Regions from separate parts of the Mesobacillus jeotgali genome, predicted to be linked through region 4. Evidence: riboswitches for the same ligand, from Rfam matches in the RefSeq annotation. Region 4 holds a riboswitch; each other region holds the start of a gene.

Region 1 (7,427 bases), 1.4 Mb from region 4:
AGGATTGTTTGATTTTCTTTAGCCGCGACGTCAGCACCGTTGATTGTTACATTTATTTTGCCAGACAAGACCTCATCTTCCTTTCTGTATAGAAATCGCTCTCTTTCTCACTACCCAAACCAAGAATGACTTTAACCACTTTTAATAGAGTTTTTTGAAACTTGCTTTGTAACTGGAACCAAAAAGGAATAAAGATCCATCATTTTAAGATAATTTTTTTACTCCAACAAGAACTTAAGAACAAGTCTGAATTTTTACGTTTTTCACTTATTGTGCCGTGAGTATGCTCGGGTCTAACATATTGGACAAAAATAAAAGCCCTACCTGATTAAGGTAAAGGCTTTGAGTATATTCACTATAAAAAGCGGCAAGCATCATTTCCTGCTTCATCAGAGGAAAGAATATACAGTGTCTTTCCATTGGTTGACTTTTCTTTTATAAAACCAAAATTCTCTAGTTCACCATAATCTCCAACAACAATGATTGCTGAAGCAAAAAGCAATGCCTGCAGATGGAATAAAGAAACATCAATTACTTCTGTTAGTGAATCTCCAGGTTTGGGTGCTTCCAGGATTGCAATTCTGCCACGGATGCCAAGGATTTCAAAAGCATATTCAATACTGTCGGCCATAGTTTCGGAAAGGACCGATGCAGAACTGATGATATCATTCCAATTCTCACCAAAAACATAAGTACGCCAGGAAGATTGTTCACTTCCCAACAGAAAATCAATTTTAAGAAACTGCTGGTCATCATCAAATTGGTAAACAGATTTCACTATATCCACGCTTCCCTCCATTAGTAAAGTAGAGATAGTTTCCCACTGTAAGCGAAAGTTAATGAATCCGTTTTGCATGATTTAAAATCGTTAGTAAATACTTACAACGACGGTACCCGAGGCATGAATCTTTCTGATAAGGGAAGAAGTAATATACACAGTACTAAACAAAGGCAGGAGGATGAGAAAATGGAGCAAAAACAAAATAACCATAAACATTTCAATGAGGAAAATGAACAGCATAGTATGGTTTGCAATGACCAGTTATTTTTTCAGGAATTAAGGATAGCAGCTGAAGAGGCTGAACGAGACAGCATCGATACAGATCAAAATAAAGCAAAATAAAAAGAGAAAGGCAAATCGCCTTTCTCTTCCTATTTAGGGTCAGTAACGCAAACATTTACATAAAGTGCTTTAACTAATGAACCGGTCCCTTTCCGCTGCATCTTCTTCCCGCTGTGCTTCTCTTTCTTCATACCAAAATTTAATATGAGTCAGGATCGAGAAAACGAGGAAAAAGTTCATCGACCAGACACTGACAAACGGGGCCATCCCCCCGAACTCAATCGTCTCATACTGTTTGAATACCATTACAATATATGACTCAATGAACACAAGGACAAAGCCGGCTACACCTGCAATTGCCATTCGCATCATAATCAAAAACCACCTTATCGTATTATCAGATTATTTAAATAATACGACTAATTATTGATTAACGCAACTGTTTTGTTCACTAATTCGCCATATTTGAACCTTGACAATTTGGCATAGTCTAATTTACCCATACATCTTTTTTCATGGACAATTAATATTTGAACTCAGTCCGATTTATCTATTCAACTTCTTTTGCTTTTGCATGATTTCATATGATTTTTCTATTATATCTGTTAATACATCGCCTTTGTATATCCTGCCGATTTTTGTATTCTCTTGATAATATTCGACAATCTCATCTAGTTTATCAGATGTTTCCTTCGATACTCTCACATTCAATTGAATTCTCTGGGCCTCATTCATGGAACAGATTTCCCTCCAAATCCTTTAATTCTATGTAAAAAAATACAATTCATCAATTTGCTAGCAGTTTGATAGTATGTAGATATATGTCGCTAACTAAGCCGCAACGCCCTTTATTTTAACATAATCTATCACCTTACAACACTATGTTGTTTTTCCTATCCTCTTCCAGGGTAATTTATATCAAGATTTGTTTTTAACGAGGGAATTATTTAGGGTTACATGACTGTTTGAGCTTTTCCCAGTTGCCCTATTAAAATTTGAATGACATGGAGATTTTCTATGAAGCTTACAAATTGGTCCTACACAAAGAGATATAATATTAAAGCGCAGTTTGACGTTTTTCCAAACTCGGTCGTTATATTTCGCCAAATCAAAGATTACTATTTCGTTTATACTGTTAAATGGTCTTTAAGTGACCCTGTCGTTTCGAAAAAAGATCTAGGCGAAATGGAACTGTTGCTGAATATGGACCTCGGTACTCTGGGGAGCTATTGCCAAAGAAAAGTTTTTGGAAACCATTCGGAATGATACAAATTTTTAAAATTAGCCATTTACAATACAGCCTATTTACATTAAGATGATTTTGAAAACAACAACTGCATAGGTTTTTGCACTAGGGGAGCTTTTGGCTGAGAAGAACTTTGTTCTGACCCTTATTACCCGATCTGGATAATACCAGCGTGGGGAAGTGCAGGCGAAGCTCTTCGTTATATCTCTTTTTTTATCTGACGATAGAATTCAACTGCATCCACCACGCTGGATGCAGTTTTTTGTTTTTTATCAAGTGAACAAAGGAGATGTAATGGTATGAATGAAATTTTTTGCGGTACAAGTGAGATTACAGGGGCCACGTTTACGATTTCCCCAATGTCAGACAGGTTTGTGGACATTATTCTCTCTGCATTGAAGGAAGTTGATACATCAAAGGTATGGATGAAGACAGATGATGTCAGCACATGTGTCCGGGGACGTTCTGAACATGTTTTTGATGTAGTTAAAGCGATATTCCTGAACGCTTCAATCGGTGGAGGTCATGTGGTCCTGAATGCCACGTTTTCAAATGGATGTCCTGGTGACAGTGCAGGGGATGCTTTTATGGCGGAAGATTCATATTTAATGAATGAGGAGCGTTCTCAAAAAATCAACCAGGAGGTCGCAGCCCAGTTTGCTCTCTATCCTTTGGGAATCCCCGGATATATGAATGTAATCATGGATCAAATAAAAACGGTTGATCAACAAGGAGTCTTTAGCGGAGGAGTTCATTATGCTTCAAGATTGGACGGCGACGCCAATAAGGTTTTTACCGGGATGGAAAACGCTTTTGATGGTGCCAGGAACAGTGATTCTTCACATATTGTTATGACGGTGACCATGTCCGCCAACAGCCCTTCCCGTAAGGAGGGACGATAATGCTCGCAAACTGGAAACTTCGAGAGGTTGTAGTTTTATCCGTATTGGCAGTTGTTTTTGGCGTAATCTACCTCCTGTTCTTACAGCTCGGCAATGTGCTTGTAGGCATGTTCGGACTAATCGGCTATGACTTGATCTTCGGGATCTGGTTCATCGTTTCCATCATAGCTGCCTACATCATCAGGAAGCCTGGAGCAGCGGTGTTATCAGAAACAATCGCAGCAACAATCGAGGTCATGCTTGGAAATGCTATTGGTCCGCGTCTGATCCTGGCCGGTATTATCCAGGGACTGGGTGCAGAAGCCGCATTTGCGGCAACCAAATGGAAGAACTATTCTACATGGGTTCTTGTAGCAGCAGGAATGGGGTCTTCCCTCACCAGCTTCGCATGGGGCTATTTTTTAGGCGGCTTCTCCGCTCTATCACCTGGTTATGTAACAGCCATGTTTGTCGTCAGGCTTATTAGCGGTGCAATCTTAGCGGGTCTTCTAGGTAAATACATAAGCGACAGCCTCGCTAAAACAGGAGCGTTGAATAGCTTCCCGCTTGGAAAGGAAGCCAGAAAGGCAAAGCAGAACAATGATATCTCAGCCTAGTCTTCCATTTCTTGAAGTGTCAAACGTAACGTTCCGATTTGAGGAGGATCAGGATGATATTTTAAAGAATATCACTTTTGATATTAATGAAAATGAGAACATTCTTGTACTGGGTCCAAGCGGTTCAGGTAAGAGCACACTCGCATACTGTATGAATAATCTATATCCAGCGTCTGTTGATGGAATAATGAGCGGCAGCATAAAATTCAGAGGAAAGGAATTATCCTCCTTCGAGTCCGGAAAGATAAATCAAAAAGTCGGGTTGGTCATGCAGGATCCTGATTCTCAGTTTTGCATGCTGACTGTCGAGGAAGAATTAGCTTTTGTTTTAGAGAATATTCAATTTCCTAGATCGGAAATGAAAGAAAGAATAGATTATGCCCTAGACTTAGTAGACATAAGGCACTTTAAACACAGGCTGATCCACTCACTCTCTGGCGGGCAAAAGCAAAAGCTTGCGATTGCATGTGCACTGGCAATGGAACCTGAGTTATTAATACTTGATGAACCTACTGCCAATCTGGACCCCGCCTCAGGGTTCGAATTGGTCCAAACGTTAAAAAGATTAAAGAATGAGCACTCGTTTAGCATCCTAGTTATCGAGCATAACCTGGATCATTGGCTCGAAGTGATGGATCGCTGCATCATATTGAATTCTGCGGGTGAACTGTTTTTTAATGGTCCGCCTGATGTTTGTTTTAATCATTTTGCAAAAGAACTGGCAAGTGAAGGGATTTGGTTACCCCGCTCTATTGACGCAGGGTTGAAGCTTCGGGAGGCTGGATTGCTAATGTCCTCCTTCCTGCCTATGACGATTGATGAACTGATTGAAAATAGTATAGATTTAGGGAAAACAGTGAATTTCTTAAAAACGGATGGCCGCGAGCAAAAACCGAATCCTTCTCCAGCCATTTTCGAAGTGAAGGATGTCAGTTATTCGAAAGAGAATCATGTATTAATCGAGGATATTTCTATATCGATTAATGGTGGTGAAATTATTGCAATAGCCGGTTCAAACGGATCCGGGAAGACTACTTTTTCAAAATGTTTGGCCGGGTTGATTCCATCACGAGGTGACATAAAATTTCAAGGTCACTCTTTAGAAGACTGGCCTGAGGAACAAAAGTGGAGCAGGCTCGGATATGTGTTTCAAAATCCTGAGCATCAATTTATTACTGATTCCGTGATGGAAGAAATAAATTACAGTCTTCAATCGAAAGAGCATACGGCTCAAAGATATAAGAATAGAGATATTTTGAGAACCCTTCGCATGGCTGACCACGTTAACAGTCACCCATTCTCATTGAGCCAGGGACAAAAAAGGCGACTGAGTGTGGCTGTCATGCTGGTGAACGGTCAGGAGGTTCTGATTATGGACGAACCAACTTTTGGACAGGATGCTGTCACGTCAAAGGAAATAATCGATTTTACGGTCAATGCGGTACCTGAGACAGGAAGCATTATTATGATTACACATGATATGGATTTAGTTGATCGTTACGCAGACAAAGTATTAGTAATGGAAAAAGGAAAAATGATATTTTACGGGGCTCCAGGAATGCTGTGGAATCAACCTGGAATTTTGGCAAAAGCAAGTTTAAGACTGCCATTCATCAAAGAATTAGAAATGCAGCTGGAGGGGAAATATGCTGTTAAATGAGATGAACCCTAGCATAAAGGCCCTGAGCATTCTCGTCAGCATCTTGCTGCTTTCGATATTTTTCGATCCAGTCACGCCCTTGTTAAGTCTCGTATTGACCATAGTGATCACATTTAGTTTTGCACAGGTAAGTTTTAAAAAGTGGATCCTGTTATTCTCTCCTTTTCTCTTTATGGCGATTGTCTATGTCTGGTCATCATTATTGTTTCCGAGAGTAGATCCTGGAGACAGTATCATCTGGGAATGGAGGTTCATCACCATTACTGCGGAGGGATTCCAAAGAAGCATATCCCTTGGATTAAGAGTATTGAGTTTCGCTTCCCTTTCACTCTTATTTGCCCTTACGACAAATCCGATTAACTTTTTGCTTAGCTTGATGCAGCAATGCAGGCTTTCTCCCAAGATTGCCTATTCCATCATGGCGGGTTATCAATTTCTCCCCTTAATAAAAGATGAGTTCAGTATTATCAGAAGTGCCCATCGAATTCGAGGAGCAGGCAGAACTATAACTCTCCGGGATAAGCTAAAGCAAATCAAGAGGTATGCAATCCCCCTGCTGGCAAGCGGGATCAGAAAAGCAGAAAGAACAGCTGTTGCAATGGAGTCAAAAGGTTTTACTGGAGATAGAAACCGAGAATTTTATAAAGTAATCTCCATATCTAAAAAGGATTGGTTGTTGTTATGTTTACTGATCAGCGTTGTTGTCGTGAGCGCTTTTACCTCACACCAGCTTGGCTACCTTTCATTGTATAAAGGCGAATTATAAGAAAAGCGCAAGCGCCTTGTTCAGCCCCGACAAGCGCTGGAGGGCCGGCCGGTGAAGTCGATCTTTGACTTCATTGGACGGACCGAAATCTAAATGTGTAGCCGACTGCCCAGAAACGCAGAAACTGGAGACTCCGACAAAGAAGCGCTTTTTGCTTCTGCCGGCGGAGTTGAAGTTTCGGAGTTTCTAGGAGGCGAAACTAGACAAGCGACTCGAGGGGCTAGGCGCTGGAGCTAGACACTAATCTATGTGAAAAACTTTATACTTTCTAATCCTATAATAAAACCCAGCTCCTGCAAATGCAGGTGCTGGGTTTCTGCTAGTCTTAATTTTTTACCGAGAGTACTGCTTCCCAATCAATTGTACCGTTTTTGACTTGCTCACGTTTTTCTTTATCCATGATGTCTGCAGGTCTCCCGCCTTTCGGCCAGTCGCCCTCATGCCCTTCGAATTCTGGTCGATCATGCGACAGGATAAATGCTGCCAAATCAATTGCTTGCTGATCAGTTAAAGTTCCTCCCTGTCCTTTAGGCATGTTCTTCTGAACGTATCCCGCCATTTTGGTCATTCTTGACATACCTGCACCGTCGTTGAAAGAATTTTCTCCCCATACGGCAGGTCCTGTATTTGTTCCAGTACCAGATCCATCAGCAGCATGGCAGCTTGCACAAGATTGTGCGTAAAGCTTTTCTCCGTCCTCAACACTAGGGACTGGATATTGCTTCGGCTCTTTAGGCGCTCTCCAAGGAAGATCTGCTCCAGCAGGGACCCCTTCTGACATGTATTGCAAATAAGCAATCATCGCGCGCATTTCTTTGCTGTCAGTCGGGAACATCTTTCCATTCATGCTTCGAATCATACATCCATTGATACGATCTTCCAGAGTGTAAACCTCACCTTCGCGCGGCCTGTATTCTGGATAGACTGCAGAAAGCCCGACCATCGGGGCTTCTTCTTTCACTGTACCTCCATTTGCGTGGCAGCTTGCACATGAGAGATTATTGCCTACGTACTCATCGGCCACTGTATTCGTTTCCATGACTAGCTCATGTCCATATTTAATACTTTCACCAAGAGGACCATCGGGTACATCCTCCATGCTTGGCGGGTTGAATTCAATTTCTTTGCTTGCACTCTCAGTTTGCGGCTGAGGCGCTGTTGCTGTTTTCAGCCGGCCCCAGGTCCTGGCTAATT
Region 2 (7,427 bases), 290 kb from region 4:
GGACAAGAATTGAACCACAACTATTTAGCGATTATGGAAGAGGAAATAAAGCGGATGGAGGCTGTTTCAAAAGAACTGATGCTTATGGCAAAGCCGCATAAATCTGACTTTAAGTCCTTTGATATGAACGAATTGGTTGACCATGCTATTACGCTTCTAATGGCTGAAGCAGCAAAGAAGTGCGTTGAAATAACCAAGCAGTCTACACTTGAAGATGGAGTGCTTTTTTGTGATGGGAATAAAATCAAGCAGGTTCTGATTAATTTGCTGATGAACGCGATTGATGCAATGGAGCTGCCAGGCGAGATCACGATTGCGGTTTCTAGATCAGAAGAGGAATTGACCATTTCCATCACTGATACTGGTAAAGGAATCCCTGCAGAGGATCTGGACAAGATCGGCAAGCCTTTTTTTACGACAAAGGCGAATGGGAACGGACTGGGATTAATGATCTGCTATAAAATCATCGAAGAACATCATGGCAAAATCAATGTAGAGTCAAGCTGTAACGGAACAACATTCACCATCAAGCTGCCGATCCACTGACTTTCTTAAAAGTGATATTCAAGTATGAATAGTATGTCTTCTATGCCACTCTCTTGAAAGGAGGCCGTAAACAACCAAATCATGAAAGCTTCCATTTAAATATTCTCCATCACGTATGACACCCTCCTCGATAAAGCCAAGCTTACTGGGAATTGCCTTGCTTGCATGATTGTCCTTTCCGCACCGGATCTCAATGCGGTTAAGTCCAAGCTCATAAAAAGCATGGTTTATTACTGCTTTCACCGATCTGACCGTAATGCCTCTTCCTTGCAGTTTCTCAGAAAGGTAATAGCCGATGCTGGCCTGCGAGTTAATCCAGTCAATACCATGCAGACTGATACTGCCTGCAAGGACTCCTCTGTATCGGATGCCAAAATGAGTGCTGCTTCCTTCCTGATGGTTTTTCTGCCACAATTGTATGACTGAAAAAAATTGCCCTGGTGATTGAATGCCGTCAATCCAGGGAAGCCATTTCCGCAAAAAACGGCGGTTAGAATCCACAAGCCAGAACAACTCTCCAGCTTCACGCGGGTCAAATAAACGAAGCTCAAGTTCAGAATCCACTTTTAAAACTGACATAAAATCCTCCTGAAACTTTATTCTGATGGCATTATTGTCCAATCAACCCGCCATGGTTTAATTCGGCCAAAAGAGGGAATAAAGCTTTACATTGTTTTTTTATATTTTTTTTGGGAGGAAGACTATGAAGTTAACCACTAAGATTTTGATTGGCCTTGGACTTGGAGCGATGACCGGGCTGATCCTCAACATTTTTTCACCCGAATTATTCACTGTTTTAGATAAATTCTTGTTCACGCCTCTTGGCAAGATATTCATCAACTTAATTAGTATGCTTGTTGTACCGATTGTCCTGTTTTCGATTATTCTCGGAACATCGGGGTTAGGTGATCCGAAAAAGCTTGGAAGGATTGGCATAAAGACTGTGGGCTTCTTTTTAGGAACCACGGCGATTGCGATATCTATAGGCCTTGCTCTAGCCTTCCTTATAAAACCAGGATTGATGGGCGAATTTGACACGAGTGGAGCTGAATTCAAGGCTGAAGAAGCTCCGCCAGTAAGTGAAACCTTTTTAAATCTTATTCCGGCAAATCCATTTGAAGCACTGACAACCGGAAATATGCTTCAGGTAATTATTTTGGCGATTTTCATCGGTATTGCGTTAACGGCACTTGGTGACAAAACAAAAGGTATTCTGAATCTGGTACAACAGGGAAATGAGATCATGATGTATCTGGTCGGCCTTGTCATGAAGTTTGCTCCGTACGGAACTTTTGGGTTGATCGCAACCGCTATCGGAAGCCAGGGAATCGATGCCATCAAGGCCATGGGAGTATACATGCTAGTCGTTGTTCTGGCTCTAGTTGTCCATGCGTTCATCACTTATGGTTCTGGTGTATATTTTCTCGGAAAGAAAAACCCATTTTGGTTCTTCAAGCAATTCTCTCCTGCTATGGGAGTAGCCTTCAGTACATCGAGCAGTAATGCCACACTGCCGGTATCAATGGAAACAGCTCAGAAGAACCTGCGTGTCCCTGAATCTGTCAGCAGCTTCGTTCAGCCTCTCGGAGCGACGATCAACATGGACGGTACCGCGATCATGCAGGGTGTAGCTACCGTATTCATCGCACAGGTATACGGTGCCGACCTTACAATGGCAGAGCTTTTGACTGTCGTCTTGACTGCCGTGCTTGCAAGTATAGGGACGGCAGGTGTTCCAGGTGTTGGTTTGATCATGCTGGCCATGGTCCTCCAATCTGTAGGTCTGCCTGTTGAAGGAATCGGCCTCATTCTCGGGATTGACCGTTTGCTTGATATGGCTCGCACCGCTGTCAACATTACAGGAGATGCAGCTTGTGCGGTCATCGTCTCTGAAACTGAGAAAAAGCATCAAGTAAGACCGGAGAAAAGCAAAGTTAAAAATATGGCAGACAACCGCTCTCTTGAATATTTAGATTAAAGTAGAAGAGACCCCGCCTTTGCCGGCGGGGTCTTCTTGTTCAGGTTATATGTCAGATTTCGATTCTTGTCAAAGGCAGCAGCATAATGAAAGACGTCTTGTCAGGTTCTGATGAACAGGCAAGTATGCCTTTATGCTTTTCGATTATTTCCCTGCAGACGAACAACCCAAGTCCGGTTCCAAGTGTTTTGGTCGTGACGAATGGCTCAAAGATGGTTTTTAGCAAATGGTCGGGTATGATTGGCCCATTATTCGAAATTTCTATTTTGATATGGGTATCATTCACGAAAAATCCTTTGATTTCAATCTGTGGGTCATCACGGTATTGGCTCAATACGTCAATGGCATTAAAGATGATGTTGATGAGGACCTGCCTGATTTCATCAGCATAGCCGTACAAATCCATATCCTCTGCTACCTCTTTGATCACGCGGACATTCGTGTCAAGGATGCTGGGATATAGGAAATTTAAAACCTCATCAATCATTTTATTTAAAGAGAAATGTGTCTTTTCTTTTCCAATCAGCTCTTTTTTTGACAGCAGCAAGAATTGTGAAATTCGGAAATTCAGCTGCTCAAGCTCGCTTGAGATGATATCGAGATACTTCATATCTTGGTGTTCAGATCTCAAGAGCTGGATGAAGCCCTGAATAGAAGTCAACGGATTGCGGAATTCATGGATGAAGCTAGACGTCATTTGCCCAAGCAATGTCAGCCTGTCTTTATGCGTTGAATCGATGAACTGGTTCTTTTCCTCGATAATCTTGTTTTTCTGTTCATTATAATAGGATACAGCGTAATATAAAAAGGTATCGAAACAGTAATTGATCGAGTTGATGGCCTCTTGCATTTCTGTCCATTCCATATTCATTTTATGAAGATGTTTATATAAAACGGAGCGTCCGGAATTGACATTATAGACAAAATCGCCAATGTTAATGTCAGCACGAACCCGTTCTTCTCCGACCATGAAAGCAAGCTCCTGAATATGTTCTTCCAATTCTTCGCTTGTCCTAGAAAACACCGAGAGAATGACTGCATACATTCTCTCAGCGTTCTTGCTTATTTTCTCTTTATATGGATCATCTTCTGAGACGATTATTTTTTCCGTCCAGTCAGCTATCAGGTTTTCTTTTTCACTAGTCAGGAAGCTAAGCAATCGGTTATCCGTAATTGGCAGCATTTCATTAAGTCCCCCAGTTTTTCATTTCGGTATTAAAGATTCGAGGAAAAACCCGAAATCCCTTTGTCGAATATTAAGAACATGCGCTGAATCACGTCGAATAGCTAAAATCGTGACAAAAGACCGACTTTTTTAGCAACAATGAAAGAGTTTTGTCTATTGTTCCATCGACATTAATTGGGAAGTGCAGAGTCTGCTGACAGGTTCTACTTGTTATTGAATGGCAGAAGTAGTATATTCATAGTGTAGAAACTAAATAATAACCACAAGGGGAGCTGCGTAAAGTAGCTGAGAGTGAGCGGCCGAGTTCTTACCCTTTGAACCTGTTAGTTAATGCTAGCGAAGGAATGTGGATGCGATAGGAAAGCAATCTTGGGAATCCTATATCGATCCCCACGATTGCTTTTTTTGTTTCTGAAGCAGAAAAGGCGTGGTAGAAACGGACCTCATTCTGAAAAGAAGGAGGAACATAACATGAAACAAAAACAAACTCTCTTTTTAGTGGAAATAGCCGTATTTTCCGCACTGGCTTATTTGCTTGATTTATTTTCCGGATTTTTATTTTCAAGAATCTGGCCCCAGGGAGGATCAGTGTCGATTGCGATGGTGCCTGTATTCCTGATGGCGTTCCGCTGGGGAATAAAAGGCGGCGCAATAACCGGGCTGCTGCTCGGACTTTTGCAATTCATCCTTGGCTTCTCGCAAATATACCACCCTGTACAGGGATTCATTGATTATGTGGTTGCATTTACTGTACTGGGAGCTGCCGGTATTTTTGCGAGGCAGATCAAGGAAAATATCCAGAATGGAAATAAGACAAAGTGGATTGGTTTGATCATCGCCGGTACCTTTATTGGAAGCTTGCTTCGCTTTATCGCTCATTTCTTTTCGGGCTGGATCTTTTTTGGAGTCTGGGCGCCAGAAGGACAGCCAGCGTGGCTTTATTCAATAATCTATAACGGTACCTATATGATTCCGAGCATGATCTTAAGTGCCATTATCATTATTCTGGTCATCGGCTACGCACCATCGAGAATGGTTAAGTCGACACCTGTAAGCAATAAAATGTAGCAGATGGGGGAGCTGAAAAGCTCTCCTATTTTTTATGCGCACTTTATACCTATAAGGGTATATGATGAAAATGAAGTGATTGTGGGTGAAAATATTGTCAATTATATGGAGTTTGCAATAAATATACGTTGCAAGCGTAATCTTAGTGATTTATGTCACAGTGTATCTCGCCGTCAACTGGTTAAATAAAGATAATCATTCTCATTTAGAAAAAAGAATCATCAAAGAGTTTTATCATAACTATTAAACTAAAAAAAGGTGATGGCTATGCTGGGAAAATTAAAGACTGGTGAAAAAGGCCGGATCATGAATATTGCAAGTGCTGACAAATTTGTCAGAAGAAGATTGCTTGATTTGGGAATAGCAGAAGGCTCTGAAGTGTGCGTAAAATGCATACTGCCTTTTGGCGGCCCAGTCATGGTTGAATCCTGCGGGCAATGCATCGGTATCCGCCGCAAAGAAGCCCTAAGGATTGAAGTGGAGCGAGTATGATGAATATTGCGCTCATTGGCAATCCAAACACTGGAAAAACATCATTGTTTAATAACTTAACAGGTTCCTATGAATATGTCGGCAACTGGAGCGGGGTAACGGTCGAAAAGAAAGTTGGATTACTTAAAAATGGCAGGGACCAGCTTATTGACCTTCCCGGGGTGTATACCCTCAATCCACTTTCTAAAGATGAAGGTGTTGTAACGAATTTCTTCCTGAATGAACCATTCGAAAAACTTCTCAATATCCTGGACGCTTCTCAGTTAAGGCGCAATCTCCACCTTACTATGCAGCTGTTGGAATACGGTGCACCTGTCATTATTGGCTTAAACATGCTGGATGTGGCTAAAAACCGTGGTATTGACATTGATATTGCTAAACTGTCTCAATCATTGGGCGTGGCAGTAGCACCTGTTGTTGCCAGGTCAGGAAAAGGGTGTAATGAACTTGCAGAGCTGGTGACTGGCGGAGTTATTGGTATCGGGAAGTCGAATCTCATTTATTATGGAAAAGCGATTGAAGCGGGCATCCTGGAGCTTGAGAACAAACTGGCCGGAAAGACGCAACACCCGGTTCGATGGCTTGCACTTCAGCTGTTTGAAGGCAATCCCTATGTGAAAAGCTATTTAGAAACTATTTTGCCATCGGGTGAGATTGACACCTTGGTTAACCATGTTTCTATTTCTGAACAGCAAAACTTGGGCAGCAAACAAGCGCTTGACCAGATCATCCATCGAAAACGCAGTGAAGCGATTGATAAAATAGTAACAGAGGCAGCCACCTCAACGGAAAATAAAAAGATTCCATTGACAGAGAAGGTTGACATGCTCGTAACGAATAAATTCCTGGGAATCCCGATTTTTCTTGTACTGATGTACATGATGTTCATGCTTACCTTTGACTGGCTTGGCTTCCCGCTGTCAGACGCATTGGAATCTTTCCTGTCCGGACCAGTAACATCGGGAATCACAGCAGCACTGTCTGCAGCCGGTGCTTCATCATTCATCCAGGACCTGGTTCTTGATGGAATTGTAGCCGGGGTAGGGGGAGTCCTCGTCTTCGTGCCGCAAATCTTCATTTTGTTCTTCTTCATATCCTTGCTGGAGGATTCAGGGTATATGGCCCGTGTCGCGCTGGTTATGGACCGATTGATGGAATCCGTCGGTTTGAACGGAAAGGCATTCATTCCGATGATGATTGGATTTGGCTGTAATGTACCTGGCATCATGGCAGCAAGGACCATTGAGACACCGAAGGAAAGGCTGATGACCATACTGTTGACGCCGCTTATGTCATGCTCGGCGCGGCTGCCTGTTTACGCCTTGTTTGTCGGAGCGTTTTTTGTAGAATATAAAGCAACTGTTGTTCTGAGTTTGTATGTGTTGGGGGTAGTGCTCGCCCTTTTGCTGGCAAAGGTATTCTCGAAAACTCTATTGAAAGGTGAAACTTCAGTATTCGTCATTGAACTTCCGCCATACAGGCTGCCACAGGCGAGAGCACTTTGGAGAAGCACATGGGATAAAGGCAAGGGATTCGTTAAAAAGGCAGGAACATTTATTTTTGCCGGGTCCGTCTTGATCTGGCTGCTTGCCTATGCTGGACCGGAAGGCGTAAATGTAAGCATGGATGATAGCTATTTAGCGGTTCTTGGAGGTATTTTTGCACCGTTATTTGCCCCTATAGGCTTTGGGACTTGGCAGGCCAGTGCATCACTTTTCACCGGTTTCCTGGCAAAAGAAGCTATTATTTCAACGATGAACATCATTTACTTTGTACCTGATGAAGCGAGTTTGCAAGGCTTGCTTGCTGCTCATTACACACCATTAGCTGCATATAGCTTCATGGCATTTATCCTGTTATACGTTCCTTGCCTTGCAACTGTAGCAACCATTTATAAGGAAACTGCTTCCAAACGCTGGACAGCTTTTTCAATCACTTATGCTCTGGTTATCGCATACGCATTGTCTCTGGTTATTTATCAAGGCGGTAAGTTGTTAGGACTAACCTAAACCTTGAGGGAGGAAGGATCTATGATCGCAAACATTTTAATCGGCGGAGCCATATTCGGATATGCCGGCTGGGCCTTCTATCGATTCATCAAGAAATCAAAGGAAGGAAAATGTGCTGCCTGCTCCATCCAAAGCTCATGCTCAACCA
Region 3 (7,427 bases), 900 kb from region 4:
AGCATTGGAAACATATATAGAAACAATAAAAGTATCTTAATTTTACGAAGCAGGGCCTCAATTTGAGTGCCCTGCTTTTTCGTCAATGGATTATAATTTTAATTCACTAAGATGACAATTTTTGTTTTCATAATTTGTTCACATTTGTCTTCAAAACCGTAACAATTTCCATGTTAGAATGATTACAAATAAAGCAGTGTGATATTTATCACACCTTTTGCCACAACTTACCGTTCATTTTCGGGTTACATTCGACAACTTTGTGAACAAATGAACATAAGTTTGTGATAAAATGAACAAGGTTGATATTTGAAAGGAGCTGCAGTGATGAAGAAATCAAAACTATTTTTGGTCTCCCTCACCTCGATCATGGCTGTGCTGTTGCTTAGCGGCTGTGAAAACAATATGGTGGTATTCAATCCGGAGGGACCAATCGCAAGGCAAATTCTTGAGCTAATCAACTTTTCGATTGCTCTGATGTTACTTGTAACAGTTGTTGTATTCGGGTTATTTGGATTCATCGTCTGGAAGTACCGGGAACGCAAAGACAATATGGATTACGAGCCACCTGAAGAACACGGCAGCACAGTATTGGAGATTATTTGGACAGTGATTCCGATTATAATTATCGTTGCTTTGACAATCCCTACAGTCAAAACAATTTATGCAATAGATGAAATTCCAAAAGGCTATGAAAATAAAGAACCTCTTGTCATCAACGTTACATCCGCTGACTGGAAATGGATTTTCAGCTATCCGGAACAAGGAGTTGAAACCGTCAACTATGTGAATATTCCTGAGGATCGTCCGATTGATTTCAGACTGACCTCAGCAGGCACGATGCAAAGCTTCTGGATCCCTGCTTTGGCGGGCCAAAAGTACACGATGGCGAAAGCTGAAACTCAGCTTTACCTGGTTGCAGATAATCCAGGATCATATGTTGGCAAGAACACGAACTTTAATGGCCAGGGCTATGCAGGCATGGAGTTCGAAGTGCTTTCCCAGACACAAAAGGATTTTGATCAATGGATCAAAGATGTAAAAGAAACGGCTCCAAAAATGACGCTCGAGGAATATGAGAAGATGCTTGAGCCTTCCCACCTTGGCCGCAAGACTTTCTCAAATACGCATCTTGATTGGGTCGACCACTCTGATCCGCATTCAAAGAACTACACGAATCCGGAGATGTACGACAGAGGACATGGCTGGCCAGGAAAGATCTTTGAGGACAAAGACAATTACAAATATAAAGATGGAAACAATGAGAATTCTAATCACGAAAACAATGAAAATATGAACCATAAAGAATCTGAAACTGAAGATTCACACGGGGGTGACCACAGTGGGCATTAAGTGGGATGAATTTTTCGTAACCGGTGATCCATTAATTTTCGCATCACAAATCGGGATTGCCCTGACATTAGTTGGTGCATTAGCAGGTCTTACCTACTTTAAAAAATGGAATTACCTTTGGTCGGAGTGGTTTACTACGGTTGACCACAAGAAGATTGGGATTATGTATATCCTGCTTGGCGTCGTGATGTTTCTCCGCGGCGGTATCGATGGTCTGATGATGAAGGGCCAGACAGCCGTCCCGGAAAATGACTTCCTTAACGCACAGCACTATAACGAGGTATTCACCACACACGGCGTCATCATGATTCTATTCGTTGCGATGCCGCTGCTGATTGGCCTCATGAACTTTGTAATTCCGCTGCAGATTGGTGCACGTGACGTTGCCTTCCCACAGCTGAATGCCCTTAGCTTTTGGCTGACTGTGAGCGGTGCAGCGCTGTTCAATATATCGTTCATCATTGGCGGTTCTCCTGACGCGGGATGGACATCATACTTCCCTCTTGCCGGTAAAGAATTCAGTCCGGGCATCGGGAATAATTTTTACGCAGTTGCCTTGCAAATAGCAGGTGCCGGTACTTTGATGACAGGTATTAACTTCGTTGTCACAGTGTTAAAAATGAGAACTAAAGGCATGACCTTGATGAAGATGCCGATGTTCACTTGGACATCTTTCATCACATCAATCATTATCGTAGCCAGCTTCCCTATTTTTACAGTAGCACTGGCATTGATGACTTTTGACCGCACGTTCGGTACTCACTTCTTTACCATCTCCGGCGGCGGTATGGATATGCTCTGGGCGAACCTGTTCTGGCTATGGGGACACCCTGAAGTTTATATCGTAGTTCTGCCAGCATTCGGTATGCTGTCAGATATTATCTCGACTTTTGCACGTAAAACTTTGTATGGCTATAAATCAATGGTCATCTCAATCGTGATGATTTCTGTGCTAAGTATGCTCGTTTGGGTTCACCACTTTTTCACAATGGGCAACAGCGCCGGCGTGAACTCATTCTTCTCGATCACGACAATGGCAATTGCCATCCCGACCGGGGTTAAGGTTTTCAACTGGCTGTTCACGATGAGAAAAGGCCGGATTAAGTTTACAACTGCCATGCTCTGGGCATTGGCGTTCGTTCCTAACTTTGTTATCGGCGGTGTTACTGGTGTCATGCTGGCGATGGCTGCAGCAGACTATCAGTATCACAACACATTATTCCTGGTGGCACACTTCCACTATGTATTGATTCCGGGCGTTGTGTTCCCGATCTTTGCCGGTCTTTACTTCTGGTGGCCAAAAATGTTTGGCTATATGCTTAATGAGAAAATCGGCAAATGGCACTTCTGGCTGTTCGTTGTTGGGTTCAACGTAACGTTCATGCCAATGTTCTTCCTTGGACTTGACGGTGCGGTCCGCCGCGCGTACACTTACTCAGCTGAAACTGGGTTTGGTCCATTAATGATGATTTCTGCTGTTGGTTCAGTAATTCTTGCGGCAGGCTTTGCGGCTCTTGTGTACAACATCTACTGGAGCGCACGTAACGCTGAACGTAATATCGGCAATGACCCATGGGATGCAAGAACACTTGAGTGGGCTACTGCAACACCTGTACAGCATTATAACTTTGCTTCACTGCCAGAGGTTACGAAGCTTGATGCATTCTGGCACATGAAAAAGAACAATGAACTTCGGCCGCTTGCTGAAGATGAGATTGAAGAAATCCACTTGCCAAGCAATACATGGATTCCAATTTATATGGGTGTCGTATTTGGAATTTCTGGATTCCTGCTTGTGTTCGAGTGGACGATTGCAGCCGGAGTTGCCGCTCTAGGTATTCTTGCTGGTCTTGCCTTCCGTTCATTTGATTATGATGAAGGTTTCCATGTCCACAAGGATGAAATCTTTGAGACAGAAAGCAAATGGAGAAAAGGCGCGAACAAAGGAGTGAAGAACCATGTCAGCTAAAGTCAATGCAGCTTTACCGCTTGAATACCAGACAGAACAAAATAGGATGAATATCCTCGGCTTCTGGGTCTTCCTTGGAGCAGAAATCGTGCTGTTCGCTACCCTTTTCGGAGTGTATGGAGTGCTCGGTGAAAGATATGCAGGCGGTCCTACACAAAAAGATATTTTTATTGTAAGAGATGTCATGATCCAGACTTTCCTGCTGCTGACAAGCAGTTTTACAATGGGAATCTCGATCTTCGAAATGCGCAGAAGCAATATTAAAGGCATGCTGATGTGGCTCGTATTCACATTATTGCTGGGCGGCGGCTTCCTGTTCATGGAGGTTCGCGAGTTTATCCATTATGTCCATGAAGGTGCTACGATGCAGACAAGTGCGTTCCTATCCAGCTTCTTCGTTCTGCTTGGAACACACGGTTTGCACGTTACAATCGGGATTGGCTGGGCTATCCTGCTGATCATCCAGATATTGCAGCGAGGATTAACACCTGTTACAGCCCGCAAAGCATTTATCTTCGGACTGTACTGGCACTTCCTTGACGTCGTCTGGATCTTCATCTTCACATTTGTTTATTTACAAGGGTTGGTGATGTAAAATGGATAAGCATTCTAAAGGCTTCCCAATCAGTCATGTCATCGGATTCTTCATGTCACTAGTCCTGACATTCGGAGCAGCATGGATTGCCCTTCAGAGCTCACTCTCAATGAAGGCAGTCATGTGGATCATCGGAACACTGGCAGTTATCCAGGCCGGAATCCAGCTATACATGTTCATGCACATCAATGAAGGCGATGATAAAGTAACCAATAATATCAATATCATTTATTCAGCTTTTATCGCAGTTGTCATAGTTGCAGGATCCATCTGGGTCATGACTTCTGGACACTCGCATTAAAATGAAATGAAACCAGGCATCCTCTCAGGGGTGACCTGGTTTTTTTGTGGGCTCATTTTGAATAATTGATGCTGATTCAGACAATTTTCGGTTGAGGCAGCTGGATTTTGTCCGAACATGCTCTTACTTCGGACAATCTTTGCTTGGGCCAACGAGATTTTGTCCGAACATGCCCCTACTTCGGACAACTTTTGCTTAGGCGGCCGGGATTTTGTCCCAACCTTACTCTACTTCAAACAACCTTCACTTTTCATTAATGAACTAAATTTTAGCCATCTCGCCTTTGCGTCCTTTGATTAAACGCAATCGTGGCAGTTTGCCTTCTTTCTTGAATAGTGAGAACATCGCGAAGTTAAATGCTGCCAGAAACAGTGATAATACTGCATGCTGGAATCCGTGTGACATCAATGCCAGGAATCCGCTTACAAGACAATACAATCCAACGATTAAATAAAAATACATAAGAAGTTTTCCCACTTCTCATTCCCCCACTTTTTCGTATGTAATTTTAATATTAACAGAATTTATAAACAAATGTCACATAATGTTCACAATTAGCACCAAATTTTTTCACAATTTATTTTTCCTTAATAGCTTGACTCTTCAACAGCCAAGCTATTATGATTACAGATGAAATCTAAATATCCGTATTTTACCACTAGGGGTGCCTTTGATTTAAGGCTGAGATTAAAGTGAAACTTTGAGACCCTTGGAACCTGATCTGGTTTATACCAGCGTAGGAAAGTGGAATTTGGGACATTTTTTGTTGTGCCAATAAAACCACTTTCTTTGGAAAGTGGTTTTTTTATTGGGCTAAACAGGAAGAGGAGGAGATTTTTATGAAGAGTTTTACTGAGGAGTTAAAGAGACAGGCTGATCCAATCTGGCGGGCAAATTTTGATCACCCATTTGTACAGGGAATTGCAAATGGTAATTTAGCAATGGAATCCTTTCGCTATTATGTTTTACAGGATTCCTATTACCTTTCCCATTTTGCCAGGATACAGGCAATCGCAGCGTCAAGAGCAGCTGATTTGTTCACCACTTCGAGAATGGCAGCCCATTCCATGGGGACTTATGAGGCTGAACTTGGTTTGCATGAAAATTTTCTAAAGCAACTGGAAGTAACAAAACAAGAACTAGCGGAGTTTAACCCCTCTCCTACTGCCTATGCTTACACTTCCCATCTTTATCGAGTTGCTGCTTCAGGAAGCCTGGCTGAAATCATCGCAGCCATCCTACCATGCTACTGGATTTACCATGAAATTGGACAATTGTTTAAGGGATCCACCCCCAATGTCCAAATTTATCAAGAATGGATTGCAGCATATGGAGGAGAATGGTTCAGTGAACTTGTAAATGAGCAGCTAAACAGGCTTGATCAGCTTGCAGTGGAAGCGTCAAATATAGAAAAAGAAAAAATGAAACTGCATTTTATCATAAGCAGCCAGTATGAATTCATGTTTTGGGACATGGCATACAATCAAGAAAAATGGCCTATTGAATTGTAAAAGCGAACATAAAAAACAACGGGATCCTTCCCGTTGTTTTAATTCAGGGTGCAAACAGGTCACTTCATGCTGTTGTTTTTTGCCTAAAAGGAAGGCTTCGACAAGGAGCAATTGCCGACTTGTGCCTGCAGCCTTGGTTCATAGTAGCTTAAACTGGCAAGAAAGTAACAGGTTTCTGGAAAGTGATGCTCCAGAAAGCGGAGATTTGTTTTATTCAAAAGTGTATTGGCCTTATACTTTTCCACCATCTTTCTAATATAATGATCCATTTCCAGCGTCGTCTTTCCTACTTCATAGATGAATTCCTGCTGACGGGCAAAGCCTGGCTGTTTTACCCGAAGATAATTTTTCAAATGGTGATTCTGGACAATGTAAAGCTGAAATCTTCGTTTGTACTCCTGCGTTACTATGTTGGCTTCGACTTCAATTGGATCGAGGAGATTTTCAAAAAGTACCGCGTGGCCAAGCTGGTCTTCAAGCCAAAGGTCCATCACCTGTGTAACGGACAACCGTACTGGTTCTTGGCCTTGTACCAGATAGCTCAATATCCGTAAATACTCCTGATTTTCACTTAATGTACCGTTTAAATAGGTTGGTGACAAGTTAAGGTTAACTTTGTTATCAATTCGTAATGATTGCAGTGTACCTTCAAAATCATAATAGCTTTTAGCAACCTGCCATGCTTTTCTTGAAAAATCAATCATTTGACTGTCCTGGTAGCCTGTTTGACGAGGAATCGACTGTAACTCGCCTAAAAGTTCGCCATATAACCGTATAAATTGCCTCGCAATTTCCACATACTCCGATTCATTTGGAGACAAACCGTCCCTGACAAAATAAGCGTGATCCTGCAGCATTTCAATCCAAAATGAATGTTCATCCCAAAGAGAAATCATCCCTTTACCCCCTCCTTTTCCTTCTTATACTTACTGTTCAAAAGAGTAAGAAATGATGATCGATAGAAATTTTTAATATCATTCATCTTTTATCCTGATGTGGAGATACTAAAAAAATCAATTCCAAAAGGAGTTGCTTATGAAGAATTTAAAACTTTACATATTTCTAATGGCTGTCCTGCCCTGGCTGTCGCTGCCTCTTCTTGGTAAACAAACGTTCAGGAAGTTCCTGCCCGGTACATTGTTCATGGGAATTTATCTAATGTTTGAAGGAAGGCTGGCTGAAAAAAGAAAGTGGTGGTGGTTTCCGTTTAAAATTAAACCAAACGTATTAGCTGAAATGCCCCTAATCTGGGGACCATTTTTCATAGGGTCATTTTGGATCATGAAATACACCTATAAAAAATTTAACCTTTATTTATTGGTCAATATCCTAATTGATTCACTGTTCACTTATTATGGACTGAACATCTTCAAGAAAGTTGGCTATGTCTCATTGGTACGCTTAACAAAATTCCAACTTTCGATAGTGTTTTTATTTAAAACCCTAGTTTTATATGGATTCCAGGTTTTTTATGACAAAGTAATACGAGGACAATCAGATATCACCAATCAATAATTTTTTGTTAAATGAAGATAATAATAAGGCTTTATTAGATACATTGAAGGAAAGTGAGCTGAAAAGAATGGCGAGACAAGGTATGAGCAACAAAGATCAAACAAGGGAACAAATTGAAAAGCATGATAAAAGAAATGATATCGAACTGGGCTCAGAGTTTCAGGTCGGAAATACGAAATCGCA
Region 4 (7,427 bases):
CTTTGGTCCAAATGGTGCAGGATTTTGGACGTACTGGAATGTGCCGAGGCCGTCCATGCTGGTTCCGCTTGCCCATCTGCCCGCAGCACTTTCGTCTCCCTCTGAAAGGTTAAACAGCACGTAGGAAACTTCCTGTTTTTCCAGGTGTTTCGGGAAGGTGCTTGGCACTACTACATTTTCCTTTGCTTCCAATTCCTTTATGGCTGCGATCCACTGATTTTGATGCATCGTGTCTCTTGCCAGCAGCCAGGAAAGCATATCTCTTACGCCGCGATCTGTCGTTTCATAATATAGTCTTGCTACCTGAAGCCTGCCCTGGGACTCAGCATTCAGGTTAGCCCTGAAGTCTGCGAGGAGATTGCCGCTGGCGATGATGTAATCAGCAGTCCAACGGTTTCCCACACTGTCAGCCGGCATGGCGCCCAAACCTGATACGATGACATGCTGTGGGTTCATGCCTCCTAAGATCGCTTTCATTACAGGATCCTTTGCGGCTTCCTCTTGTGCGCCAACAGGTGCACCATCTAAAAGCCTGGCGACCATGGTAGAAAGCATTTCAATATGGGTCAGCTCTTCTGTTCCGGTATCCATTAAGAGATCCCGATATTTCCCATCACCGCGGGTATTCCAACCCTGGAATAAATATTGCATGGCAACCGAGATTTCCCCGAATTGTCCACCAATAACTTCCTGCAGCTTTTTAGCATAGACAGGGTCTGGCCTTTCCGGTTTTGCTTGATACTGTAATTATTTTACGTGATAAAACATCTTATTCCTCCCCCAAACAAAATTCACACTCCACTGTTATGATATGGGCTATTTAAGTTTAAGGAACTTGGACCTGTAAACTGAGGGGAGATTTCCAACTGCATTTCTTTTGTGATTAGCTCATTTATTTAATTAGAAAGAAATAGAATGAAAAAGGAACTTATTTGTTGTGATGATTTAATCCGAATCCAGAATAAGGGGGAAGGGACAATATTCTTTTTTAATAGAAAAGTAAAGTCGCCTATTGAAGTGATTCATGAAAATTTGCAAAAAAGGCAAAAAAAGAGTTTGACTAAGAACCCCTTAGAAGAAGAGAGAAAAATCATACAAGAGATAAAGTTGAAGACCAAGGAACTAAATAAAAACAATATAACTAGAACCAAAGCCTATCTGGATTTTTATAAAAAGCACCCGGAAATCCAGTGGGCGTTCCTGGCCCATATGGTCTCCAGGAATGGCGGCTGGAGCATGACAGATTTAAAAGCAGAGCTGCTAACAAGGTTATTATCCAAAAAAGAAAAAAGCTCGTTTTTCTCATTTCTTGAACGAGGCAATTGGCTGATCTTCCAGGATGCTTTTCCTCAGCTGCTGCTTTATGAAGAAAGTCTTAATAGGAAAAAACCGTTATTCACGCTGCTCCCCCACTTTAATGTTTCGATCTTTATTGAGACGATATGGAATTATTATTGGGAATCGTCTGATTCATCCCTGCTGACAATAGGCCTGATTATTAATGAACAGAACTATATTGAAAATAGAGTTATCCAAAACCAAAACTATATCAAGGATGTATTCAATACCCTGGAGTTTGAGATACAGGATTTTTTGTCCTTCAATCAAATTCTATTTCCCTACAATGACTATGGTGTGACTAAACTGGCTGGACAGACAGTGAATCAGTTTCAATCATTGCATGAACGAATCCAATTAGGAAAAAGGTTGTATGCGATCCTTTTTGATAAGGAGGTATTGAAAAAAGTGGAAGAGTGGGCCATGGCAAACCCCCATACAGGCTCAAGAAAAGATTACTGGCCCCATATCTTCAACGATGTGCATGAAGGAATCCCTGGACTTAAATATCAAATTAAACTCAGTTCATGCAAAGTAAAACCAGGGGCAAGAAGAATCTACAGCCCAAAACTCCAGAATGTCTGGAAAAACAGTAATCAACCTGAAGCAGAACCTGGAGACTGGTTCGGTGATTTTAAAGTATTGGAGTTTCTGGAAGAAATAGAGGAACCTTCGATTGGAAATATAGAATATGAATACTGTCAGACACTCGAAAAGCTGGAACTTGTCGCTTTTGCGAAGAAGATTATTTCAATTCTTGATTAGAGGTTAAAAAAATGGTTTATTTTTCTAGACGAATCATAAAACATTCTATATAGTAGAGATGACAATTGGAGAATAGGAAATGTAGGGGAGCCGGTAGTGCCGGCTGAGAAAGTGTCCATAGATGCTGACCCTTTAACCTGATCTGGCTAGTACCAGCGTAGGGAACATCTTCTGATAGACGTTTTTCGTTTATTATGGATTTTTTCATGCGCTTGGGATTCCCTGAGCGCATTTTTTATTTTACTAACATCACCTTAGCCTCCTTTTCCGCCTCCATTGTCAAACAAATAGAGAAGAGGGGAAGTACATGAAGAAATTATTAATCTTGTTTTCTGCTTTTTTGTTAGTCTGGGGCCTGGCTGCCTGTTCTTCAAGTCAGTCATCAGGGGAGAAAGAAGACAAATTGAAGAAGGTGTCAATTGTCCTTGATTGGACGCCGAATACAAATCACACGGGAATTTATGTGGCAAAAGAAAAAGGCTATTTCAAGAATCATGGTTTGGACGTAAAGATAATCCTTCCGGGTGAAGCGGGAGCAGACCAGCTTGTCGCTTCTGGAAAATCGGAATTCGGAGTAAGTTACCAGGAAGGAATTACGCAGGCTAGAATCCAGGGGATTCCGCTTGTTTCACTGGCAGCTGTTCTTCAGCATAATACATCAGGATTTGCCTCACCGAAGGCTAAAAATATAGTTTCACCAAAGGACTTTGAAGGTAAAACCTATGGCGGCTGGGGATCGCCAATTGAAAAAGCTGTCATCAATTCATTGATGAAGCAAGAAAATGCAGATGTCGAGAAAGTGAAGGTTGTGAATATGGGAGACTCTGACTTTTTTACAGCGGTAAATCGTGACATTGATTTCGCCTGGATTTATTATGGTTGGACAGGAGTTGAGGCGGAAATTCGTAATGAATCAATCAATATGGTTTATTTAACAGATTTTTCAAAGAAGCTTGACTACTATACACCGGTTATTACCACAAATGAAAAAATGATCAAAGATGATCCCGAAACAGTCAAAGAATTCATGGCCGCACTTACAGAGGGATATGAATTTGCAATTGAGCACCCAGCTGACAGTGCAGAAATTCTGATTAAGGCGGTACCTGATTTGGATGAAGAACTGGTGAAGAGGAGTCAGGAATGGCTATCCCCTAGATACCAGGATGACGCTGAACGCTGGGGTGAGCAAAAGCTGGAGGTTTGGCAGAATTACAGTGAGTGGATGTTTGAGAATAACCTTCTAGAGAAGGAATTAGAAGCTGAAAAAGCCTTTACCAATGAATTTTTACCAGAAGGGAGGAACTAATGATGGCAACAGCGTTAGTAAGTGTACAAATCATACCTAAAGCTTCTTCTGCAGAGGAGGTCATTGAATTGGTGGATGAGGCAATCAAAATCATTGATCGGTCCGGTGTAAATTATGAAGTCCATCCGCTGGAAACAACGATGGAGGGTGAACTGGAGCATCTGTTAGCGGTGATAGCCGAGATGAACAAGAAAATGATTGAACTTGGAGCTCCGAATGTCATTTCCCAGGTGAAAGTCTTATATCAGCCAGATGGAATTACGATGGGCAGGCTGACGGAGAAATATCGGCAATGAATACATTATGGAATAAAGGATGGCGGCCATTTTTGGTTCTCCTCCTTTTCTTCTTGTTTTGGGAAATGATCACTCGTGTACAGGAAATACCGGCATGGCTGCTGCCTGCCCCTTCTGTCATCTTCAAGGAAGCGGCAGGGAGTTATCCTTTATTTTTGCCGGACATAGGAGCAACCCTGACATTGGCGATTACCGGGCTTTTACTGGGATCAATGATCGGATTTTTGATTGCCATGATACTCCACTTGATACCTTCTATGAGAAACGCATTGTATCCATTGTTGATTCTATCGCAAAATGTACCGATTATCGTTTTGGCTCCTCTGTTGGTCATTTGGTTTGGTTTCGGCTTTTTGCCTAAATTGCTCATCATCATTTTAGTTTGTTTTTTCCCGGTCACTATTGCCTCATTGGATGGTTTCAGCAATGTTCCGAGAGAACTTCTCCATTACATGAGGATGTCAGGCGCTACACGATTTCTGACATTTGCGAAGCTTGAGCTTCCTAATGCACTGCCCCCTCTTTTCTCAGGATTGAAAATAGCAGCGACTTATAGCGTCATGGGTGCGGTTATTTCAGAATGGCTGGGAGCGGAGAAGGGGATTGGCGTTTTCATGACACTATCTTCTTCATCCTTCAGGACAGACCGTGTATTTATTGCCATTTTTATTATTATCTTTTTCAGCATGCTGCTCTATAGTGTAATTGTGATGATAGAAAAGAATTTGATTAAATGGAAGGTCAAAGGTGAGGAATGATGGAAGTGAAAATCAGACTTGAAAACGTCAGCAAATCCTTCAAAGACACAGGAGTGGTGCTTGATGATCTCTCCCTTTATGTTAAAGAGGGAGAATTTGTTTCCATTATTGGACCTTCTGGAAGTGGTAAAAGCACTATTTTTCAATGTATAGGCGGCTTACTTGAACCTGAGGAAGGCATGCTGTTTCTTGATGACCGGAAAATTAATGGGGAAACAGGGAATATAGCATATATGCCCCAGCAGAATTCGCTTTTACCCTGGAGGACGGTAACTGATAACATTTTGCTTGGCCAGGAATTGTTCCAGAAGCCTGATAAACGTGAGGCTCAAAATTGGTTAAAGAAAATAAACCTAACATACTATCAAGATGCTTATCCCCATCAACTTTCAGGTGGGATGAAACAAAGGGTCGCATTTTTAAGAGCATTACTAAGTCCAAAATCTGTATTGCTGCTTGATGAGCCATTTTCGGCACTGGATGAATTCACCCGATTTGATATGCAAAAGTGGTTGTTATCAATCTGGGAAGCGAAGCGGAAATCAGTTTTGTTTATTACCCACAACATTGAAGAGGCTATTTTTTTATCTGATCGGATCTATCTCTTATCTCCTAGGCCAGCTAAAATCATTCGTGAGATTAAAGTATCTTTTAAGAGGCCGCGAACAGACACATTGCTTATGGAAAACGAGTTTCTCGAGCTGAAAAGGGAAATATACGACGATTTGAAGGCAGGCGGGTTGCATGAAAGTGTTTGATGCTCATATTCATTTTGATAAATATACCCAAAAAAATCAAAATCAAATTATCAAAACGTTAGCAGAAAATAAGGTAGAAGGTATGATAACAGTCTCAATGAACCTTTTATCCAGCAAAGAAAACCTAAAATTGGCTGACCAACACCCAAATATTTATCCCTCTTTTGGCTTCCATCCCGAACAGCCTCTGCCGACCGATAATGAAGTGGCGGAACTGTTAAATTGGATTGAAACAAATCAGGAAAAAATGGTCGCTGTCGGTGAAGTTGGACTGCCTTATTACCTCCGGAAGAAGGAAAAAGGCAGCAGGTTTCCTTATCGGGGTTATTTGGAGGTTTTAGAGCAATTTATTGTTTTGGCCAAGAAGCTGGATAAACCGATCATCCTTCATGCAATTTATGATGATGCATCTGCAGTATGTGACCTGTTGGAAAAACATAATGTAAGGAAGGCTCATTTTCATTGGTTTAAAGGGGATAAAAAAACAATGGAGAGAATGGTGGAGAACGAGTATTTTATATCATTCACTCCAGATATTTTATACGAGATCGAAACCAGAGAGGTTGCAGAGTTTTATCCATTACATATGACCATGGCAGAAACAGATGGACCTTGGCCATTTGAAGGGATCTTTCAAGACAAGCTGACTCAGCCTTCAATGGTTCACCAGGTGGTCCGGCAAATTGCAGCCATTAAGAAGGTCAAGGTTGAAGATGTTTACAACAGTTTGTACAACCAGGTGAAAAATTTCTATAAAATATAACTTCAATGAAAGGATAGGCGGCTCCTATCCTTTCGTGTTTTCAGAACAATTGCTATTGACAGAATCAAGAATGATGCAGGTGCTGTTCTTGGTCTTTGATTAAATGTAAGTCATTTATCCAGTCATCCCAAAGGAGACTTCCTAAATACAGGTAAAAGATAAACAATGTAAAAATAAGGACTGGTTTTATAATATATTTTTTTGAAATAATGGATGACTCAGTTTTCGGAAGTATCTTAAAAAGGAATAGGGCGGCAAGTGATACCGTCAGGAAGATATTGATCAAGATCAGCGATTTCTCAGGCAGCAGCATTTCTCCAAGCATCGCCCCCATCATCCCGCCCATAATACCAGACATAAGACCTTCAAATGCTGCAGCAGCACTGACTAAAGCCCCCATTATAGTGCCGGCTGCTGCCCCTATGAGCATTGATAGAATAGTAGAATGAAATAAATCACCACGAAAAATAGTTCCAAATAAAACCCCACTAGTCAATCCTATATTCATGCCGAGATACATTGAAATGATCATTCCATTCATGCCTGTCAATCGATTTTTGTTGCGAAGCACAAGCATAATGGAAAGCAGAAGTGTAACGGCGAGGCTAAAAAGAATATAAGCATTAAAAATAATCATGGCAAGCCTCCTTTTCACCATCATATGTAAGGCGAGGACAAACCATTCCTGTGTTTTTAAGGAGGATCCCTTGGAAATGTTACCATTTCTATCGGTTTTGTTTACTGCTGTATCCGCAGGGTAGAAAAATAATAGATGGAAATCATCTAATTCGAACTCAGGAGGGATCATTAAATGAATAAGAATAAAGCTCCCAACAAAGGGTTGAATACGGAACAGAACAATGGTTTGTCTGATGCGCAAGAAGTGCTTTACGCTAAGGAGTTTTCTCGTGCAGTAAAGGCCGAAAATAAGTATAGAGCAGAGAACGGAAACAAAGGAAAATAGGCTGGATGAAAAGATGGCATTTTGGCCATCTTTTCTATTTCCTTTACTCTATGTTTAGTCAAAAATGTGACGGGTATTGGATTATGTAGGCAAAATCACACAATTTGTTAAATGGTAAATAGCCTTTTCGGCATACAAGTCTTAGTTTTGAGAATCTCAGCTTTGAGACTTTGTATGCCGGATTAGAAAGCATTGCGCTCAATCATTCAATCCGGAATGAGCGTAAAACTAGAATGGAGGTAATAGTCTATGGAAAAGACAATCGTAGGTGGAGTTTTCAGAAATACAGATGAAGCAGTTGGTGCAATTAGAAGACTTAAGGAAATGGGATTTGACGCTCACGACTTATCGATTTTTGCAAAAGACGATGATAAACTGGAGAACATTGAAGACCAAACGGATGTAGATGTAATTGAAAATGATTCAGATCGAGGAAAAAATGCTGGCAAGGGTGCCGGTATTGGAGCTGGGACTGG

Evidence for each region. Region 4 has a riboswitch for thiamine pyrophosphate ahead of FOF60_RS07110 (ABC transporter substrate-binding protein). Riboswitches for the same ligand answer to the same signal wherever they lie in the genome.
Region 1: it holds a riboswitch for thiamine pyrophosphate, as region 4 does, so the genes downstream of both, FOF60_RS14645 (YkoF family thiamine/hydroxymethylpyrimidine-binding protein) here and FOF60_RS07110 (ABC transporter substrate-binding protein) in region 4, are expected to answer to the same signal.
Region 2: it holds a riboswitch for thiamine pyrophosphate, as region 4 does, so the genes downstream of both, thiT (energy-coupled thiamine transporter ThiT) here and FOF60_RS07110 (ABC transporter substrate-binding protein) in region 4, are expected to answer to the same signal.
Region 3: it holds a riboswitch for thiamine pyrophosphate, as region 4 does, so the genes downstream of both, tenA (thiaminase II) here and FOF60_RS07110 (ABC transporter substrate-binding protein) in region 4, are expected to answer to the same signal.

The regions. Positions count from the first base shown of each region.
Region 1 is NZ_CP109811.1:2,864,307-2,871,733, forward strand. It holds gene fdhF (formate dehydrogenase subunit alpha) at 1-68, opposite strand, end outside; gene FOF60_RS14625 (hypothetical protein) at 356-787, opposite strand; gene FOF60_RS14630 (hypothetical protein) at 968-1,123, shown strand; gene FOF60_RS14635 (hypothetical protein) at 1,193-1,435, opposite strand; gene FOF60_RS14640 (hypothetical protein) at 1,610-1,798, opposite strand; TPP riboswitch at 2,407-2,505, shown strand; gene FOF60_RS14645 (YkoF family thiamine/hydroxymethylpyrimidine-binding protein) at 2,609-3,211, shown strand; gene FOF60_RS14650 (ECF transporter S component) at 3,211-3,807, shown strand; gene FOF60_RS14655 (ABC transporter ATP-binding protein) at 3,791-5,467, shown strand; gene FOF60_RS14660 (energy-coupling factor transporter transmembrane component T family protein) at 5,454-6,233, shown strand; gene FOF60_RS14665 (c-type cytochrome) at 6,559-7,427, opposite strand, start outside.
Region 2 is NZ_CP109811.1:1,144,681-1,152,107, forward strand. It holds gene FOF60_RS05705 (ATP-binding protein) at 1-546, shown strand, start outside; gene FOF60_RS05710 (GNAT family N-acetyltransferase) at 565-1,125, opposite strand; gene FOF60_RS05715 (dicarboxylate/amino acid:cation symporter) at 1,250-2,524, shown strand; gene FOF60_RS05720 (histidine kinase N-terminal domain-containing protein) at 2,577-3,707, opposite strand; TPP riboswitch at 3,966-4,072, shown strand; gene thiT (energy-coupled thiamine transporter ThiT) at 4,182-4,778, shown strand; gene FOF60_RS05730 (FeoA family protein) at 5,046-5,270, shown strand; gene feoB (ferrous iron transport protein B) at 5,270-7,279, shown strand; gene FOF60_RS05740 (FeoB-associated Cys-rich membrane protein) at 7,301-7,427, shown strand, end outside.
Region 3 is NZ_CP109811.1:2,340,442-2,347,868, reverse strand. It holds gene FOF60_RS11955 (hypothetical protein) at 1-40, shown strand, start outside; gene qoxA (cytochrome aa3 quinol oxidase subunit II) at 328-1,353, shown strand; gene qoxB (cytochrome aa3 quinol oxidase subunit I) at 1,343-3,322, shown strand; gene qoxC (cytochrome aa3 quinol oxidase subunit III) at 3,312-3,917, shown strand; gene qoxD (cytochrome aa3 quinol oxidase subunit IV) at 3,919-4,218, shown strand; gene FOF60_RS11930 (hypothetical protein) at 4,480-4,695, opposite strand; TPP riboswitch at 4,869-4,978, shown strand; gene tenA (thiaminase II) at 5,058-5,729, shown strand; gene FOF60_RS11920 (DUF2935 domain-containing protein) at 5,813-6,625, opposite strand; gene FOF60_RS11915 (hypothetical protein) at 6,765-7,244, shown strand; gene FOF60_RS11910 (hypothetical protein) at 7,327-7,427, shown strand, end outside.
Region 4 is NZ_CP109811.1:1,436,629-1,444,055, forward strand. It holds partial or broken gene FOF60_RS07100 (manganese catalase family protein) at 1-768, opposite strand, end outside; gene FOF60_RS07105 (DUF2515 domain-containing protein) at 916-2,103, shown strand; TPP riboswitch at 2,177-2,284, shown strand; gene FOF60_RS07110 (ABC transporter substrate-binding protein) at 2,411-3,412, shown strand; gene FOF60_RS07115 (thiamine-binding protein) at 3,415-3,708, shown strand; gene FOF60_RS07120 (ABC transporter permease) at 3,705-4,466, shown strand; gene FOF60_RS07125 (ABC transporter ATP-binding protein) at 4,463-5,224, shown strand; gene FOF60_RS07130 (TatD family hydrolase) at 5,211-5,987, shown strand; gene FOF60_RS07135 (hypothetical protein) at 6,052-6,624, opposite strand; gene FOF60_RS07140 (YfhE family protein) at 6,799-6,951, shown strand; gene FOF60_RS07145 (general stress protein) at 7,201-7,427, shown strand, end outside.